3 regions of the Marinifilum sp. RC60d5 genome follow, and region 1 is predicted to be linked to each of the others. Evidence: riboswitches for the same ligand, from Rfam matches in the RefSeq annotation. Region 1 holds a riboswitch; each other region holds the start of a gene.

What was found. Region 1 has a riboswitch for cobalamin ahead of cobI (precorrin-2 C(20)-methyltransferase). Riboswitches for the same ligand answer to the same signal wherever they lie in the genome.
Region 2: it holds a riboswitch for cobalamin, as region 1 does, so the genes downstream of both, ACT3CE_RS00075 (TonB-dependent receptor) here and cobI (precorrin-2 C(20)-methyltransferase) in region 1, are expected to answer to the same signal.
Region 3: it holds a riboswitch for cobalamin, as region 1 does, so the genes downstream of both, ACT3CE_RS08980 (TonB-dependent receptor) here and cobI (precorrin-2 C(20)-methyltransferase) in region 1, are expected to answer to the same signal.

Annotation. Positions count from the first base shown of each region.
Region 1 is NZ_JBQTGK010000002.1:858,794-862,085, forward strand. It holds gene ACT3CE_RS07445 (hypothetical protein) at 99-671, opposite strand; cobalamin riboswitch at 880-1,080, shown strand; gene cobI (precorrin-2 C(20)-methyltransferase) at 1,342-2,055, shown strand; gene cobJ (precorrin-3B C(17)-methyltransferase) at 2,062-3,292, shown strand, end outside.
Region 2 is NZ_JBQTGK010000001.1:17,897-21,188, forward strand. It holds gene ACT3CE_RS00075 (TonB-dependent receptor) at 1-1,652, opposite strand, end outside; cobalamin riboswitch at 1,722-1,919, opposite strand; gene ACT3CE_RS00080 (YhdH/YhfP family quinone oxidoreductase) at 2,272-3,264, opposite strand.
Region 3 is NZ_JBQTGK010000003.1:345,308-348,599, forward strand. It holds gene ACT3CE_RS08970 (iron chelate uptake ABC transporter family permease subunit) at 1-101, shown strand, start outside; gene ACT3CE_RS08975 (ABC transporter ATP-binding protein) at 110-1,129, shown strand; cobalamin riboswitch at 1,282-1,486, shown strand; gene ACT3CE_RS08980 (TonB-dependent receptor) at 1,613-3,292, shown strand, end outside.

The DNA.
Region 1 (3,292 bases):
AAAGAGGTTGATAATTTATCAACCTCTTTTGTTTGTAAAGGGCACCATTTTTAAATCAAATTATCCCTGATAAGTTAAATTTTTACAGATATATTTTTTTACTCATCTAAAGACCAACTGTAGATTAAAGAGGCATCTCCCGTAAAATCTTTTTCTCGGTCAATTTCTGTTTGACTTTCAAATTCATCTCCAAAACGTTCAAAAGCACTCACAAAGCCAAAATCTCTATCAGGAATATCATTTAATATCTTCCCAATCATCGAAACGGATTTTTTTGATATTATTAACCATGGAACTGTAGCAGCTCCAACAATATCGGTCACGATTCCGAAAGCATCACCCGCAATACCACTTTCAATTTCTTTTAAAATGGCTCCCAGGTCTCTTTGTGATTTTCGGGTGTGTCTAAGATAGATATGAACATTCAATTCTCTATCGGCAGGCATTTCCCTGCTTAAAATAAATAATCCCTCCGAACCCAGGTCCTGAGTGTCAAAGAAGTATTCATTTTCGTGTCTTTTACTTAGCTTAAATGGTTCTTGAGGAATTGTACTTACCATCATTTTATCTTGCTCTGTTGGATGATCAGCAACAATAATAAAGTATAATTTCCAGTTTTTTTTGGGGCGGTAAATCCTGATTCCGTCAATTTCAAGTCTTATTCTACTCATAGTATTAGTATTTAACGTATTATAAATATATAAAATGTTTTTCATTTGTTTATTGTTAATATGTATTAAGTAATTTAATATGTTCTCGGACAGATATTAAGAGTTTGTTTTCTGATAAGACTAAGATATTCAGTCTGATAAGTTTTTTGCTAAATATGGGAGGTATTTTGTTTGGGATCAGGTCAATAATTCTCAAATTAAAAATCATACATTTGTTGTGTGATTTGGCAATATCAGATTGTAAGATCTGTTATTAAAGAGGGAATTCGGTTGAAGTCCGGAACTGTACCCGCAGCTGTAATCTCTATACCAAACTCTACTGTATTATGTCACTGTATCTCATGAGAGATATGGGAAGGCGCAGCAAGAGGGAGAGAGTCAGAAAACCTGCCTTATAAATTGTTGTTTAATCGATACTTTCGGGAATAAAAGTAGGATTATAAGAAAATAAATGTGTCCACGCTTGTGGAACATGCTGATTTTAGCAAAACAAACACCAGTTTTGTTGATATTGCTAAAACAACAGCTGAATTTCTTTTTGATCTGTCATAATTCTTTTTTCGCTTAAATTTCAATTCAACTTAATTAAAATATAAAGACAATTTTTTGTTTGCTTATACATAAACTGTTGTTTAACAGATATGTATCTTCAAGCTGAATAGTAAAAGATATGATTGAACAAAAAGGGAAGGTTATTGGAGTTGCTCTTGGTCCGGGAGATCCTGATTTAATTACAATAAAAGCTTTAAAATGCTTGCAAAGTGCAGAGAAAATTTATTTTCCGGCTACTACAGGTCCAAAAGGAGAAATAAGTAGTTTTTCTTTGCTGATTTTAAAACAATTAAATTTGGAAGAATCCAGGTTTGTGCCTGTAAATGTTCCAATGAGCAAGGATAGAACACTTGCCGAAAAAGCTTATTCAGATTTATACCTTAAAATAGAACAGGATGTAAAAGTCGGTAAACAGGTTGCTGTTGTAAGCGAAGGAGACATTTCTTTTTTTAGTACATTTTCATATTTGTTAAATGATTTAAATAAGAATCAAATAAATTTTGAAATGATTCCGGGAGTACCTGCCTTTATTTTAGGTGGTTCGATAGGGAAATTACCTCTTGTCACCTTGCAGGATAAGCTAACAGTAGCTCCTGATATTAAGAATGAAGAAGAGTTAAAGTTTTTATTAAAACAAAATGAGACTCTTGTTTTAATGAAAATGTCGAAAATTCGCGATTGGATTAAAGAATATATCGAACAAAATAAATTTCAGTTTTTTTACGGCGAATATTTGGGAACTAAAAAACAGTATACTTGTAAGGATATTGATAGTTTGAGAGACAGAAAGATTCCTTACTTCGCCATTTTAATTTTTTACGGAAACAAATAAAATATCATGCCAAATACTTTAGGAAAAATTACTGTTGCAGGATTAGGACCAGGAAGTCCTGAAATGTTTTTAAATCCGGCCATTGATGCAATAAGAGATGCTGATGTAGTAATCGGTTATAAATATTATTTTAGGTTTATAGAAAGTTTTTTAAAAGAAGGAACTGAGTGCATGGATACTGGAATGAGACAGGAAGTGCAACGTGCAGAAAAGGCTTTTGAATTAGCAGAACAAGGGAAAGATGTGGTGGTTATAAGTTCTGGTGATGCCGGAATTTATGGAATGGCATCTTTGGTATTCGAAATGGCGGAGAAAACAGAATCGAAAGTGGAATTAAATGTGATTCCCGGAATTTCGGCATTTCAGGCAGCTGCTGCTAAATTAGGCGCTCCTTTAAGTCATGATTTAGTATTGCTTTCTCTTTCGGATTTACTTACTGATTTTACGTTGATAGAAAAGCGCATGAAAGCCGCTGCTATGGGCGATTTTGTGACTGCAATCTACAATCCTAAAAGTAAAAAAAGATACTGGCAATTGTATCGTCTTAGAGAGTTGTTTTTAGAAGAGAGAGATGGCACAACACCTGTGGCAATAGTTCGACAGGCAGCTCGTGAAGAAGAAGAAATAACCTTAACTAATTTGCAAGATTTTGATCCTGAAATTGTAGATATGTTCTCTGTTGTTATCATTGGAAATTCGCAGAGTTATATTTCCGGAGATCGATTTATTACGCCGCGAGGTTACTACAGTAAAGAAAAGCAAAATGGCCGTCCGGGACCATTAATTATGCAGGAAAGTTTTAGAACAATTGCGGCAGAATTAAAAGGAATGGATTTGCCATTAGAAACAAAATGGATGCTTCTGCATTGTATACACACATCAGCAGATTTTGAGTTGGCTAAAATTCTTAAGGTTCAAAATAATGCAGCGCCAAAATTGAACGAATATCTTCAAAAAGGAGGAGTAATAATTACCGATGTAACCATGGCAAAATCGGGTATTCGTAAGAAAACCTGCGAGCGTTTAGGTATTGAGGTAAAATGTTACTTGCATGATCCACGAACTATGGATTTGGCCGAAAAGCATGGAATAACACGTACACAAGCAGGAATTCGATTGGCAGTAGAAGAACACCCCGATGCATTGTATGTATTTGGTAATGCACCAACAGCTTTAATTGAGTTGACAGATTTAATGCGTAGTAAAAATATACAACCTGCAGGAGTAATAGCAGCAC
Region 2 (3,292 bases), on a different contig from region 1:
TTAGATTTTTGAGGTTTTAAATCCTTATTCCCCAGATACAAACGATATACTCCCATGCGCTCACTCTCGTAGAAGTAATAAAGTTCTTTTAAAGTCGGACTTTTAAAGCCATTGGCATAAGATATTCGGTGGGTAAAATTTCCTATTTTGTACATAGCTGCAATTTTTGGAGTAGCTATTACACCAAACTGATCGTGATGAATAACACGCACACCACCTACAAAATTTATTTTTTTGGATAGTTTAAATTCATCCTGAAGATAAAATGATAAAGTATAAGCACTAGCATCATTATTTATTAAACGATACTTAGCCTCGAGATCGTCTCCTAAATATTCTAATCCGGAACTTATTGTATTCTCCTTACTCAAATGAAAAACCCCTTTTAACTGAAAAGTAAGATTTGTTTGATCTGAATTTTTAAATCGTTCGCCTGGATAGTACGTTTTTTTTACTACTCCATCTTCTGTTATATAACGCTCGCTGTATTTGTATGGATATTCGTTATAATACTTATAGTTACCAAAATCGAAACTAAAGTTGATAAAATCTTTATTCTTTAACTTATACCTAGCAGCAAGCGAAGCACTTTTATTATTGTAGTAATAGTTATGCATTCTTCCTTTAAACGGGAAATATAGCGTTTTTTCATACCATGAAGCATCGGTACTAAATTTCAAATTCTTATTAATATCGTACTTAAACGACTGACTTACTGTATACGATCGCTTTTTATTAACGGGCATATCATAAGTAGCAACCAAGTAGGGCAAGTCATGATTAGATTCCCATTTGGTATTTATTTTCATATTGTTTAACTGATATCCGTCGTTCTGTTTTCTTGAAAATGTTGTTTTACTCGACAAATTACCCTTATTGTAAGTAAAAGTATTTAACTGTTTCCATTCATTATTTGCACCAAATCGGCTACTGTTTGATATGCTGTATTTTCCTTTTGGGCGTTTGCTTATAATATTAATAACACCAGCAATTGCATCAGATCCATACAAGGTAGAAGAAGCTCCTTTTACAATTTCAATTTGCTCAATATCTTCCGAATTAATTCTGCTTAAATCTACTATTCCTCCTACGCTTCCTGTTAACCTTTTCCCATCTAGTAAAATTAAAACGTAGTCTTCTCCAAGTCCGTTAATTTTAATATCTGTACCCATTGAACTAGGCATAAAATCAACCGAAGATGACAAACTGGAAATGATTTCTTCTACACTTCTACCCGAGATTTCCTGAATACTCTTTCCTGAAATAATCTCAGTTTGCACAGGTACATTATCAAGACGATAGCGTGTTCCTGTACCTGTTACAACAATTGGCGAAAGCAATTCAACTGAAGGCACAAGGCTCACGTTTACAATTTTATGGGAAGTTTTTATTTGTATTTTTTGCTGATAAGGTTTATAACCAATACAAGATATGCACAAATTATAAATACCAGGTTTTAAATGTTCAAAGGAATAAGAACCGTCGGTTTTAGTGTAAGATATTACAGAACTAGACAAATAAACATTTGCATATTCAATAGGCTTATGCGATTCGGAATTACTCACCTTACCCGCTAAACCAAACTCCTGTGCATATAACACACTTGTGCATAAACATAATTGCACCAAGGCAATAATAATTAATCGCATCATCGATAAAATCAAAAAACTGTTGATAATATATGTCTACAGTATTAATCCTATCCCGAGACTAATTACTGACAAAAAAAGCATTGCTTTGTAGGTCTTCTGACTTACTCCTGTTTAATCTGCCTTCCCATCGTATTTATGAACAGTGGCTTTGTAGTATTAAACATTATTGCGGAGCTTACAGCTGCGGGTACAGTTTCGGATTTTCACCGAATTCCCTTTATTGATAAGCATAGAAACTAATCAATCACAAAACTGACACAAAAGTATATAAACTTTTTAAAATTAAAACAGCTACGATAAAATAGTATACCTGTTAAACAACACCCCAAAATAAACGCCTTATTTACTGATAATGGGCATAATAGTATAAAATATCCATTTCAATAACTTTATAGATAGTCTTCCTATTATAAAATTATACTATTGACTAAATGCTTAAGTTGGTAGAATAAATACACGAATTACACAAGAATAAATACTAAATTATTGTTAATTATTACGCATTTTTTTACAAATAACTTACTGATAAAATACAGCTTAATTTATCCGGATAAAACAAAATAGTGCATAAAAAAAGACAACCTGCAGGCTGCCTTTATCATACTATATAATTTATTTTCTACAATTTTACAATTACTCGTCCGCGACTTTTTTTCTCCAACATCAAATCGATATAAGTATCCAATTCTTCCAAACTTGATTCTATAACCTGTTCTTTATTTTTATAAACATTCCAATCGGCTGCCAGTTTATCCCAAACTTTTTGTCTTAATTCCATTGGGCAATTCTGCGAATCGATACCAATTAAGCTAATTCCATTTAATATAAAAGGATAAACGGTCATTGCCAAGTCGCCGGACCCTACATTACCACAAGTCGTCACATTTCCTAATGGTTTACAAGCCTTTAGTAAAGTGTGTAAGGTATTGCCACCAATAACATCAATGGCACCAGCCCACAATGGTCTTAATAGAGGTCTTCCCGATTTATCATCAGTAATATCAGTAGAAATTCTGCTAATAGCTCCTAACTCCTGCAATACTGTCTCCCCCCCTGTTGACTCAAAAGTTGCTGCAATTACTTCAAAACCTATTGATGATAATATACTAATGGCAATACTGCCTACACCACCTAAAGCACCCGTAACCACAACAGATCCCATTTCGGGTTTTTGTCCGGCTGCCAACAAACGATACACCGATAATGCTGCCGTAAATCCGGCTGTTCCATATATCATTGCCTGCTTAAAATCTAACTCTTTGGGCATTGCCACTACCCAGGCTTCGGGCACACGAATATATTCTGCAAATCCGCCATCGGTATTCATACCTAAATCGTAGCTAGTTACAATAACTTTATCGCCAGCTTTAAATTTACCACTTGCCGATGATTCTACCACTCCGGCAGCATCAATTCCCGGGGTATGAGGATAATTTCGTGTTACTCCTTTATTGCCTGTAACTGAAAGTGCATCCTTAAAATTTAAAGAAGAATACTTCACTTTTACAATTACATCTCCAATCGGCAGATCGTCAATTTTCAACTTTTCAATTCGTCTTACAAACTTCCCCTCTTTCTCGTAAATTCGAAGTGCTTTAAATTCTTTATTCATATCAGTTGTATTTTTTATTCTTATCTTG
Region 3 (3,292 bases), on a different contig from region 1:
ATACATTACCTATAAATTCGGTAACTGCTTTATTTGGGGGGCCAGTAGTAATTTGGGTGATAATGAGAAGTAGAAACGTAAAAGCATCCTTTGGCGGATAGGTTAACTTATGAAAACAGAAAAAAATAACATATTAGAGACAAAGGATCTTTCTATTGGATACAAGCAAGGGAAAAAAAAAGAGCTGTGCTTACTTTCTGATATAAATTTGACCATTCACAGAGGAGAAATGGTTTGTCTTCTTGGACCAAATGGAGCAGGAAAATCGACTTTAATGAGAACCATTGCAGGAATTCAGACTCCATTGGCTGGATATACTTTGGTAGAAGGAACTCCCATTAAGGATAGAAATTTTAAGGAAATAGCTCAACTTCTTAGTATTGTTTTAACCGAACGAATTGATGTAGGAAACCTTACGGTTTACCACATTGTATCATTGGGACGTCATCCGTATACTTCGTGGATGGGAAAATTGTCGCAGCAAGATAATGATAAAATAAAGTGGGCATTAGAGCAAGTTGGTTTGCTGCATTATGCAAATCATTTTGTCAATCAGTTAAGCGATGGAGAGAGGCAAAGGGTGTTGATTGCTAAAGCTTTAGCGCAGGATACACCATTGATAATGCTTGATGAGCCAACAGCTCATCTCGATTTACCTAATCGTGTGGAGATAATGCGTTTGTTGCATCGTTTGGCCAGAGAGACAAATAAAGCGATTCTTCTTTCTACTCACGAATTGGATTTAGCTTTGCAGGCTGCCGATTTAATTTGGTTAATGGCCTTAAATCAGCCAATAAAAGTGGGAGCTCCTGAAGATTTGGTGTTGAATGGAAGTATGGAAGAGACGTTCCATAATAAATCCTTCAATTTTGATAGAAAGACTGGTAATTTTATCATGAACTATCAGAAAAAACAAAATATTCAGCTTATTGGAAACGACGTAATGGGCTTTTGGACACAAAGAGCTTTATCCCGCGAAGGATATTCTGTTACTTGCGAAGAGGTTAAGACTTGTAAGGTAATATTGAAAGAAGAAAAAATGAACTGGGAGCTTGTAATTAATGGACATACGAGTACATGTAACAGTATTAAAGCATTATTATCGCTTCTTCGTAAAAACTACGAGTAAAGTAAATTTGTTTGCCAATATCAAATAAAAATAATTTAGAGTTAGAATGTAAAATAGACTTACTTTAGTTCTTGTTTGTGAGTGTTTTATCCTAGATGTTATATAATAGATTCTAAATTACAAGATTTCTAAACTTGCTTTTGTTTTTTTTATACATTTGCACCGCGATTGGTTCTCTGTAATCTGTTTTTCAGATTGAGATGAAAAGGGAATCCGGTGAGAGTCCGGAGCTGTTCCCGTAGCTGTAAGCTCAGAATAATGCTTTTTTACCACAATGCCACTGTTCCTAACAAACTGGGATGGGAAGGCCGAAAAAGCAGAGTAAGTCAGAAGACCTGCCAATGCAAACCATAAGTCATTACTTTCGGGACAAGAGTAACAGATTAAAGGATTTGTTTTAAAGGCATAGATGTCTATATTTCTTTCTTTTAGTACTCCCTGATTGTTTTGCATAAGTTTATCAATTTTAATTTATTTTCTATTATGAAAAAAACTATTGTAACAGCTTTTGCATTGCTTTCGATTTTCAGTTTTAAAGCTAAAGCTGATGAAAATCCAGAAAATGTAAACGATACAACAACTGTAAAACACTTAAATCTTTCTGAAGTTGAGGTAAATGCATCACGGGTGAATGCAAAAATGAAAGATTTACCGCAAAAAGTAGATGTAATTACTAAGAGAATAATTGAATCTTCGCCGGCAGCTAATATTGCTGATTTATTAAAAGGAAATTCATCAGTTGATATTCAGCAATATTCGGGGATTAATGCTGGTATTGGTATTCGAGGTTTTGCTGCATCAACATCAAGTAAATACGCAATTATTTTAATTAATGGAAAACCTGCAGGAACCGAGAATATTGCAAGTATTGATTTAAATAATGTAGAGAAAGTAGAGATTTTAAAAGGACCTTTTTCATCGCAATATGGTTCTGATGCCATGGGAGGTGTTGTGAATATTGTTACTAAAGAAAGTAATGGAGAAATAGGAGGATCTGTTGGTCTTGAATATGGAAGTTTTCAGACTTCTAAAGCGAATGTTAGCGTAGGAGGATCTATATCCGAGAGTGTAGATTTTGATTTTTCTTATGCTTTCCATAATCAGGGAAAAGATTATAAAGTTGGTGATAATAATCTTTACGATGAGGATTATGCAAAAACCATATTGGATGCTACAACTTATGGTGAGAGAATGGAAAACACTAAATTTCAGAAGCATAGTTTAAATGCTAGACTTGGAATTAAGCTTGCTGAGGATTGGAAATTGAACCTTAACGGATCCTACTATAACGGAAATGATATCGAAACACCAGGTTCTTTTTGGCATGTTTATGGTATGGACTCTAAAGATTTGAAAAGATATACTTTAGGGTTTGACGTAAAAGGACAGGCTGGTATTCATAATCTTACTTTTTCTCCTTATTTCTCAAATCAGGATGAAACAAATAAAGATTTGGATAATGATGCTTATGGTGATACAAAATATACCTATAAGAATTATGGATTTCAGTTGAATGATGCTATTCAGATTAATGATCATACTTTAGCAATTGGGGTTGATAATAATGTTCAAAAATATGAGAGTTTAAATTATACTACCGAAGGTACTTTGGAATCTCCATTTCAACCAGATTATAATAATATTGCAACAGGCATATACTCTCAATTTCAAATGAAATTTTTAGAGGGTAAGTTGAATGCTTCTATAGGTATGCGTGGTGATAATGTAAAGTTTAAAACCAAAGCAAATGAGTTTTTTGGTAACAATTCCAGCTCTGAAGATTATTGGGTGTTTACAAAAAATATCGGTCTAAAGTATAATATTGTTGGAGGATTATCGGTTCATTCTAGTTGGGGTGATGCTTTTCTTGCACCAAGTGCATTCCAAGTAGCTGGTGAGTACGAAACAGCATTTGGTAAAACAGTAGGAAAAGCAAATTTAGACCCAGAAAAATCAAATACCTGGGATTTAGGTTTTGCATTTAAAAACTTTAAAAAAGGAATCAATTTCGATTTTACTTATTTTGATACTCATCATACTGATAAAATTGTAAATGATTATTTAGATAATGGAGATAAAACATTCGCAAATGCTGATAAAGCAGATATGAATGGATTTGAAGTTCTTGCTTCTTATGATTTTGGAGCTTTATCTGATTACGAT